4 regions of the Janthinobacterium leeuwenhoeki genome follow, and region 1 is predicted to be linked to each of the others. Evidence: predicted binding sites of a transcription regulator. Region 1 holds the regulator's gene; each other region holds the start of a gene.
The links. Region 1 encodes LexA, which represses DNA repair genes until DNA is damaged. Its sites were predicted from a motif close to ACTGTATNNNNATACAGT; they were not measured.
Positions count from the first base shown of each region.

Region 1 (2,198 bases):
GCGGCTAGCGCGGCAACATCAAACTCGGTCAAACGGGCAATCCCTGCTTCCATCTGCTGCGAACTGTGTTGCAATACTGCATTCACAATCGGTAGCCCTGCCGGGGTATAGCGCAATATTTCGCGCTCGGCAATGATGGCGGTGACTTGTAGCTGGTTCAGCGCACGATCCTGGTCAAGAATTAAGCTGCTGCTGCGGCTGGAGCGGCTGCTGGTGCTTCGGTGCGGTGGCTTTTGGCCGCGTCTTCGCGTTGTACCGATTTCATCATCGGCGAAGGAGCTGTTTCAGCTTTCTTCATTTTAACGGTCAGGTGACGCAACACGGCATCATTGAATTTGAATGCTGTTTCCAACTCGACCAGGGTCTCGTTGTCGCATTCGATGTTCAGGCAGATGTAGTGTGCTTTAGGCAGCTTTTGGATCGAGTAAGCCATTTGACGGCGGCCCCAATCTTCCACGCGGTGAACCGAACCGCCGCGGGTGGTTACGCTGGCTTTGTAGCGTTCGATCATCGCGGGCACTTGCTCGCTTTGGTCCGGATGGACGATAAAGACTATTTCATAATGACGCATGCAAACTCCTTCAGGTCGGATTGATAATCGCCCACCCCGGCGTCAAGACGGGTGTGGGAAGGTCAGCCGAAGATTATAACCGCCTTTTGCAAACGTTTCAATCATTCCTTCCACCAGCGCCCGAAAAGCCTGCACTCGCCCCTGCTTTGCGCCCATGGACAAGTATTTCTTGCGAAATTCGCCTGAAACACGGAAATCCCCTTGCATAGTGGGCGATACTGTACAAAAATACAGACTGTTCATATAGACAGCATTTTAGTATGCACCCACCGCTCATGATCAAGCTGACAGCACGACAAGAACAAATCCTGAACCTGATCAAGGACGCGATTGAAAATACGGGTTTTCCTCCCACCCGTGCCGAAATCGCCAATGAACTGGGTTTCAAATCGGCCAATGCGGCCGAAGAGCATTTGCAGGCCCTGGCCCGCAAGGGCGCGATCGAGATTTCGCCCGGCACGTCGCGCGGCATCCGCCTGATCGGTGCGGCGGCGAGTGCGGCCGCCGATGCGCTTGCATCGAAAGTACCGGCGGCGCTGCTGCTGTCGCTGCCCCTGATCGGCCGCGTGGCGGCTGGTTCGCCCATCCTGGCGCAGGAAAACCTGGAAGCGAGCTACAACGTCGACCCCGCCCTGTTCTCAGCCAAGCCCGACTTCCTGCTCAAGGTACGCGGCTGGTCCATGCGCGACGCCGGCATCATGGATGGCGATTTATTGGCCGTCAAAAAGGTCGACAGCGCCAAGAATGGCCAAATCGTCGTGGCCCGCATCGGCGACGAAGTCACCGTCAAGCGCTACAAGAAAACGGGCTCCGTCATCGAACTGTTGCCGGAAAACCCAGACTTCAAGGTCATCACCGTGTCGCCGGAAGATGAGTTCGCCCTGGAAGGACTCGCCGTCGGACTGATGCGCAGCTGGCATTAAATTACATGCCGGGATCAGCGCCCGCCGGGTCTGACCCCAGTTTTTAGTTTGCCTCAAAACTGGCACACGGCCTAGTCACCAACACCGCTCTCAGCCCTCCAGCGCACCACGGAAGTCTTCCAGCAGATCGGCCTCATCCTCGATCCCGACGGATACGCGGATCAGCGATTCGGCGATGCCCATGCTGGCGCGGCGCTCGGCTCCCATCTCATAGAAGATCGTGTGGGCGACGGGAATGACCAGGGTGCGCGTGTCACCCAGGTTGCTAGCCGGAATCGCCAGATTCAGGCGATTCAGGAAATCGAAGCAATCGATGCCATCTTTTAATTCAAAGCTGAACAGCGAACCATAGCTGCGGAACAAGTCCGTCGCCAGCGCGTGCTGCGGGTGCGAGGACAAGCCTGGGTAATGCACTGCCGCCACTCTCGGGTCCGCTTGCAACATGGTGGCCAGCGCCAGGGCGTTCGAGCAGGTACGGTCCATGCGCAAGGCCATGGTTTCGGCGCCGACGGCGATATGGTGCGCCGCTTCCGGACCCAGGGATGCGCCGAAGTCGCGCAAGGCCTTGGCGCGGATTTGCGCGATGCCCCACTGTGCCGGCGCGGCCTTTTTATAATTATCGAAAATGTTTGGATACTGCGTCCAGTCGAACACGCCCGTGTCCGTCAAGCTGCCACCCAGCGCATTGCCGTGGCCGCCGATGG
Region 1 is NZ_JBNYXT010000026.1:4,396-6,593, forward strand. It holds gene priB (primosomal replication protein N) at 1-161, opposite strand, end outside; gene rpsF (30S ribosomal protein S6) at 182-571, opposite strand; gene ACQ4WS_RS18465 (hypothetical protein) at 614-814, opposite strand; gene lexA (transcriptional repressor LexA) at 847-1,494, shown strand; gene ACQ4WS_RS18475 (cystathionine gamma-synthase family protein) at 1,585-2,198, opposite strand, start outside.

Region 2 (2,198 bases), on a different contig from region 1:
GTCACTTCCTTGTAGGCGGAAAAATTCTGAATCATGCCTTCGCCCATGAAGACGACGGACAGGGCCAGGGACAGCGGCAGCAGGATGTACAGGGTGGAGCGCACCAGATCGACCCAGAAATTGCCGATCGATTTACCCGAGCGCGAGGCGAAGCCGCGCACCAGCGCGAAGATCACGGCGATGCCGGTGGCCGCCGAGAAGAAGTTCTGGCAGGCCATGCCCAGCATCTGGGTCAGGTAGCTCATGGTCTGTTCGCCGCCGTAGCCCTGCCAGTTGGTATTGGCGACGAAGCTGACGGTGGTATTGAACGAGGAATCGGGGCTGACGGCGCCCAGGCCCTGCGGATTGAGGGGCAAGAAGCCCTGCAGGCGCTGCAGGCCATAGACGAAGACGGCGCCCACTGTGTTAAACACGATCAGGGCGATGGCATAGCTTTTCCAGCCCATGGCCTTGTCGGCAGGAAGGCCGGACCAGCGGTACAGCAGATTTTCCAGCTTTTGCAGCCAGCCCAGGCCACGCACGGGGCCATCGCCGGCCACCTTGGCCATGTACAGGCCCAGCGGATAGCCGGCGGCCAGCAGCACGACCAGGAAGGCCACCAGTAACAGTATCGATTGTGTCGTCATCACAGTTCCTCCGCCTTCAGCAGCGCCACCAGCAAATACACGAGCAGGCCGGCCGAAACCACGGCGCCCAGCACATAAAACGCGTTCATTTGACGCTCCCTAGTTTGTCGCATGCGGCGGCAAAGCCGGCCGCCACGACGAAAAACACGGCAATCAAGCCGAGATACACGAAATCCATTCCCACCCTCATTCAGGTTTGTTTTGATAGTGAGCAGATTAGCCAAAAGGGTCTAAAAAATTCGTAAAGACTGGGGAGGCAGCTGTAAACAAGATGTAAAAACGGCGGCTTTACCGCATAAAATCCATCACAATTGGCGCAAAACCACGCGCGCGGCGCACTGTTGTTGCCCTGGAGTAGCGCTATTGCTGGCGGGACAAGATAGAATGCGCGAGCGTCCGCACAAGGACGCCAAGCCTGCCGCACTGCCCTCCCCCAGTGACGCTGGACGGGATATACTGTATATTCATACAGCTATCGCCGCCGCTGTCATTGCGCCCCGCAGTGCCCTGGCCTGGCGTTCCAACCACTGTCTTTACTTAGCTTGAACACGTATGGCCACTAAAAAACCAGCATCCGACTACAGCGAATCATCCATCCGTGTCCTGAAAGGACTGGAACCCGTCAAGCAGCGCCCGGGGATGTACACCCGCACTGAAAATCCGCTGCACATCATTCAGGAAGTGATCGACAATGCCTCCGACGAGGCGCTGGGCGGTCATTGCACGCATATCGCCGTCACGCAAAACACGGATGGCAGCATTACCGTCGAAGACAATGGCCGCGGCATTCCCGTCGGCCTGCATCCGGAAGAAGGCGTGCCGACGGTGGAAATCGTGTTTACACGGCTGCACGCGGGCGGCAAGTTCGACAAGGGTTCGGGCGGCGCCTACGCGTTCTCGGGCGGCTTGCACGGCGTCGGCGTGTCCGTCACCAATGCGCTGTCGACGCGCCTGGAAATCACCGTCTGGCGCAAGGAAAGCGACGGCAACGGCCTGCATCACATGGTGTTTGCAAATGGCGACGTGATCGAGCCCTTGAATTCCCGTCCCGCCCCGCGCGACGGCAAGAAGTCGGGTACGCGCGTCACGGCCTGGCCCGATGCAAAATATTTTGATTCGCCCAATATCTCGCAAACCGAGCTGCAACGCCTGCTGCGCTCGAAAGCCGTACTGCTGCCGGGCGTGACCGTCACTCTGACCAACGCGAAAACGGGCGACACGCAAACCTGGCAGTACGCGGAAGGCTTGCGCGGCTACCTGACCGAAACGCTGGCGCAGGTATCGAATGGCGAAACCCTGATTCCCCTGTTCGAAGGCGCGCAATACGCGGGCCCGGACTCGGAAGGCTTTGCCGAAGGCGAAGGCGCGGCCTGGGTGGTGGCGTGGACGGAAGAAGGCGCCATCGTGCGCGAATCGTACGTCAACCTGATTCCCACCTCGAATGGCGGCACGCACGAATCGGGCTTGCGCGACGGCCTGTTCGGCGCCGTGAAAAACTTCGTCGAAATGCACTCGCTGCTGCCGAAAGGCGTGAAGCTGCTGCCGGAAGACGTGTTTGCGCGCGCTTCCTTC
Region 2 is NZ_JBNYXT010000058.1:8,418-10,615, forward strand. It holds gene kdpA (potassium-transporting ATPase subunit KdpA) at 1-626, opposite strand, end outside; gene kdpF (K(+)-transporting ATPase subunit F) at 626-715, opposite strand; gene ACQ4WS_RS24875 (DNA topoisomerase IV subunit B) at 1,179-2,198, shown strand, end outside.
Region 2: ACQ4WS_RS24875 (DNA topoisomerase IV subunit B) is a predicted target of LexA. The motif match lies at 1,082-1,099, and genes of this name have one in related genera.

Region 3 (2,198 bases), on a different contig from region 1:
CCTCGTCGAGTTTGAATACGCGCCCGGGCGACCCTTCGCCGAATGCTATGGCTTCAAAAGCGAGCGAGCTTAGTCCCGGCGCCGCCGAGTCCCAAAAATCCAAAAGCGCGTAGGCGAACATTCCGTCATGCAGTGTGGCCTTTGGCCCTCGGCGGAACGCAAAGTAACCTTTCCGCTCTTCGAAGATCAGTCCCAACTCACCAAGCATAGGCTCGGCGTAATCTTCAGGCGAGCCGCCGACGGAGCGTGGAGCATAGCCGCGAAGGCACGTTTCGATATCGCGCGCTAGGGTCGCCGGGGAGAGCTTACGATTGGGGTCTAAGCTTCGGGCATACTCGGCCAATGGAGCTTCGAGGTCCTCGCGAGCGAATGTCGGAGTGGTCACATGATTGAAAAGCCACTTCCAAGTGGTTGCTCGATTTCCCTTTCCTGCCAGCCACCAATGCGCATACCAAGCTGTGGTGGGATTCTCCGAGTAAGGGTCTAGGCCGCCGTCTTTCAAGATGGCGCTAGCCGCGTCGGTGACTTTATAGGCGCCGCTCGGGGCGCCTTCTTCCGTCATCACATTGCAGGCCAATGCCCAATGCCTAATTGAGGCGACCATGTTTTTGCCAACGCCGAAGTCGGCGATCGCGTTGTCGTCAGTGAACGTTGATTTTAGAATGATGCCCTGCGATTTCGCTTGGTCGAAGGCTTTTTTGAGCCACATTTGACGAAGCGGAAACGTCTCGTGTCCGGAGAAGTGCGCCTGAACGCCTTTGGGTGCTGTGTTTTTCTTCATGCGCGCAATTATAACTGGAGACCTTCACCAGTGGATCGCTTTCCCTTCTGAGTGCGATATAAACTGGAGACTACCGCCAGCGGCGATGTGACCGTCTCTTGTCGTCTGTGCAGACGTCTGCACAGATTTCCACTATTCGTCGCCTACTCGCGGTATATTTATCAAAAACAACTTATGATGAAATAACAACGCGAGTTGCGTTGATGGGACTGTGGAAATATACAGTGTTTCCAGCTTTTTTGCGACCCGTTCTATGTCTTTGGCGTATTTTTCAGGCAATTTTGCAATGAAAATACTTTAATGCTGTTCGTTTAGACATTTGTTATGGCGAGATGTGAATAATGTCGCGATTTGTGCGGATCAGTCTTCACTCAATGTATTGGGCGAACTCGTGAGGTAGCATAGGGGTGGGGCGGCATGAGTGAAATAAAATCAAAGCTAAAAAAGGACACGGTTTTGCGGTTGCTCGTTAAGCATGGAGCGGACTTCGAAGTTGAGAAGCCAGCTGTATTCGCAAATCAATATGCCTTTAGTCCGAAGCCAAGGACCCACATGTCATCGGGCTCTTCGTTACGGAAGCAGATGAATAGTGGTGATTTCAAAGTGAGCGAGCCTTGCGCCGGCCGGGCCATGGGCGATGGTAGGTGCCGCTGGAGCATCGTTCTTAAGGTTCGTTCATTGGCGAGGACGTTGGCACTCGCTCCCAGAACTGACCTTTTTTATGAGCTGACAGGTCCAACGCCGGAGGCGCTTCAAGAGCTGTTGTCCGACGAGCAGGTGAAAATAGTCGCAGAGGCGAGAAAGCTACCGCCAAAGAAAGCGATTAAGGACCGCACGGATATGCTTTGATGTGTGACTTATGGGGCTCAGCGGGTGGCGGCCGGCGTTTTTGTATGGTGATAGTCATTAGATTCTTTTGTGGTGTTGACTTTGGTCGTTGGTTTTGATTTCTTTGAATTAAAGGAGCCACCAATATGTCAGACATCGATCAACAGCTTTTTGTAGCAGCCCAACGTGGAGCCGTCGACGATGTGGTCGCGTTGCTAAAAGAAGGCGCGAATGCGAAGGCCGTTAATTTTATGAGTGTGACGGCGTTGATGGCTGCGACGTTGAAGGGCCATCTGGACTGTGTGGTGGCGCTTTTGTCGAGTAGCGATGTCAACGCGGTAGATGAAGAAGGCTGCAGCGCGTTGATCTACGCCTGCCAGCACGGACGTCTTAATTGTGCAAAGGCGCTGCTTTCAGCAGGCGATGTGGGCCGAAAAGATTTCGAGGGCAGTAGTGCCCTTGATCATGCTAAAGGCTGGGGTGATATGGAGCTGACCAGTTTGATCGAATCGTATGAATTGGCTCAATCGGAGGCCCGCGAGCTTAGCCTCTTGGACGCTTCAAATTTCCAGAGTTTGCCCTCATCGAG
Region 3 is NZ_JBNYXT010000053.1:22,343-24,540, forward strand. It holds gene ACQ4WS_RS24390 (DUF4007 family protein) at 1-781, opposite strand, end outside; gene ACQ4WS_RS24395 (hypothetical protein) at 1,199-1,630, shown strand; gene ACQ4WS_RS24400 (ankyrin repeat domain-containing protein) at 1,756-2,198, shown strand, end outside.
Region 3: ACQ4WS_RS24390 (DUF4007 family protein) is a predicted target of LexA. The motif match lies at 990-1,007, and genes of this name have one in related genera.

Region 4 (2,198 bases), on a different contig from region 1:
GTATTTGCGCAGCAATATGCTCACACCGGTGGCGTTGATGAGGACGGCGATGGCGGCCTTCCAGCCGAAATGGCTGGCCATGTAGGCGCTATCCCAGTTCCACGTGGTGGCCACCATCAGCACGGGCGGCGCCGCGTACGAGGTGAGGGTGCCGCCGATGGAAACGTTGACGAACAGCACGCCCAGCGCGCCGTATTTCAGCCATTCGGGTATGCCCGGACGAAAGATTTGCGGCGCCAGCATCAGCGCGGCCAGGGTCATGGCGGCCGGTTCCGTGATCATCGAACCCGTCAGGGGGACGAGCGCCAGTCCCAGCCAGACGAGGGCCAGTTCCGTGCGCAGCGGCATCACGCGCGCCACGCCTTTGAGCAGGCGCTGCACGGCGTCGAGCACGGGGCGCGAGGCGGCAACCACCATGACGACAAAGACGAACAGCGGTTCCGTGTACTGGCGCGATTCGGCATACTCGATGGCCGCATCGCCGCCCGAGACAAAGGCCATGATGATGATCAAAATGAAGGCCCAGAAGCCGAACACGACTTCCACTTCGCCCAGCAAATGCAGCAAGCCTGCATGGCGGGGGTGGCGCTGCGACAATGTTTCAAACGATTTGGCGGCGAAGGTGTGGATGAGCGCAAGGCCGAAGACGATGGCGCTGATGAGTTGGATGGTAGTCAAATGCGTTTCCTTATGGACGGAGGAAGCCGCCCGGTGCATTGCCGAGCGGTAAGGAGAGTGCTTATGGTACAGCAATCGATGCCAAAAACGGGGTTTTTCGGACATGGCGGAGCGGCCTCCGGGGAGGTGCTGCGCAGATAATATGCAGATAGGCCTTGCCAAAAGCGGGCGCGAATAGTACTGTATATGCATACAGTATTTATCTATCTAGCCAATGATGCAACATTCCGAATTGATGGCCTCGCCGGAAGCCTTGCACCCGTCCTTGTGGCGCGCATCGCAGCTGGGCCAGGGCGCCACACGCTGCCTGGACACGGGCTTTGCCGCCCTGTCCGCGCAGTTGCCTGGCGGCGGCTGGCCCAGCGGCAGCCTCATCGATCTGCTGGTGCAGCAGCCGGGCAGCGGCGAATTGCGCCTGTTGGCGCCTGCGCTGGCGCAACTGCCGGGCTTGCCCATCGTGCTGCTGCAACCACCCCATCCGCCACAGGCGCTGGCCCTGGCCGCGCAGGGACTGGCGCCGTCGCAATTGCTGTGGCTAAAGAGCGCCGGCAGCAAGGATGCCTTGTGGGCGGCGGAAAACATCTTGCGTAGTGGCAGTTGCGGCGCCTTGCTGTTCTGGCAGGCGCACGTGCGTGCCGACAGCCTGCGCCGGCTGCACCTGGCCGCGCAAAGCGGCAACACCCTGTTCTGCATGCTGCGCCCGCTGCACGGCGCGCAGGATGCGTCGCCGGCACCGCTGCGCCTGTCCGTGCGCCCGGCCGCCGGCGGCATCGAGATCGGCTTCATCAAGCGCCGGGGACCGCAGCGCGACGCGCCCCTGTTCCTGCCCCTGCAACCTCCTTCACTATTGCTACGCCATGCGACTCTGGATCGGCCTGTGCCTGCCCCGGCTCCCGCTCGAAGTGTTTTGCCCGCGCTGGTCGGCTGATCACCTGGGCGTGGTGCTGCAGCAGGAGCAAGTGATGGCCCTGTCGCCGCTGGCGCGGGCGGCCGGCATCCGGCCAGGCATGCGCCGCGCCGGCGCGCTGATGCTGGCGCCGCAGGCGCGCTTGCACGAGCGCTCGCCTGAACTGGAAGCGCAAGCCCTGCAAGCGGTGGCGCTGGCGCTGCTGCAATACTCTCCGCTGGTGGCGCAGGGCGAGGAAGCGACCCTGCTGGTCGATGCGGGCGCCAGCCTGCGCCTGTTTGGCGGCGTGCGCGCCCTGTGTCGGCAGATCGCGGCCAGCTTGCGCGCGCTGGGCTACACGGCCCAGCTGTCGTGCGCCCCCACGGCGCGCGGCGCCTGGTTGCTGGCGCGCGCCCCTACGCGCCGGGGCCGCGTGCTGCGCATGGAGAGTCTGGTGCGCCGCCTCGACCGCCTGCCGTGCGCCTTGCTGCCGCCCGCGCGCCCCTACCTGGACTGGTTTGAGGGCATCGGCTGCCGTACCCTGGGGCAGTTGCGCCAGTTGCCACGGCCCGGCTTGCAGCGCCGCTGCGGCGCAGCCTTGCTGGACATGCTCGACGATGCGCATGGCCACAGC
Region 4 is NZ_JBNYXT010000029.1:6,628-8,825, forward strand. It holds gene ACQ4WS_RS19480 (putative Na+/H+ antiporter) at 1-678, opposite strand, end outside; gene imuA (translesion DNA synthesis-associated protein ImuA) at 896-1,606, shown strand; gene ACQ4WS_RS19490 (Y-family DNA polymerase) at 1,536-2,198, shown strand, end outside.
Region 4: imuA (translesion DNA synthesis-associated protein ImuA) is a predicted target of LexA. The motif match lies at 858-875, and genes of this name have one in related genera.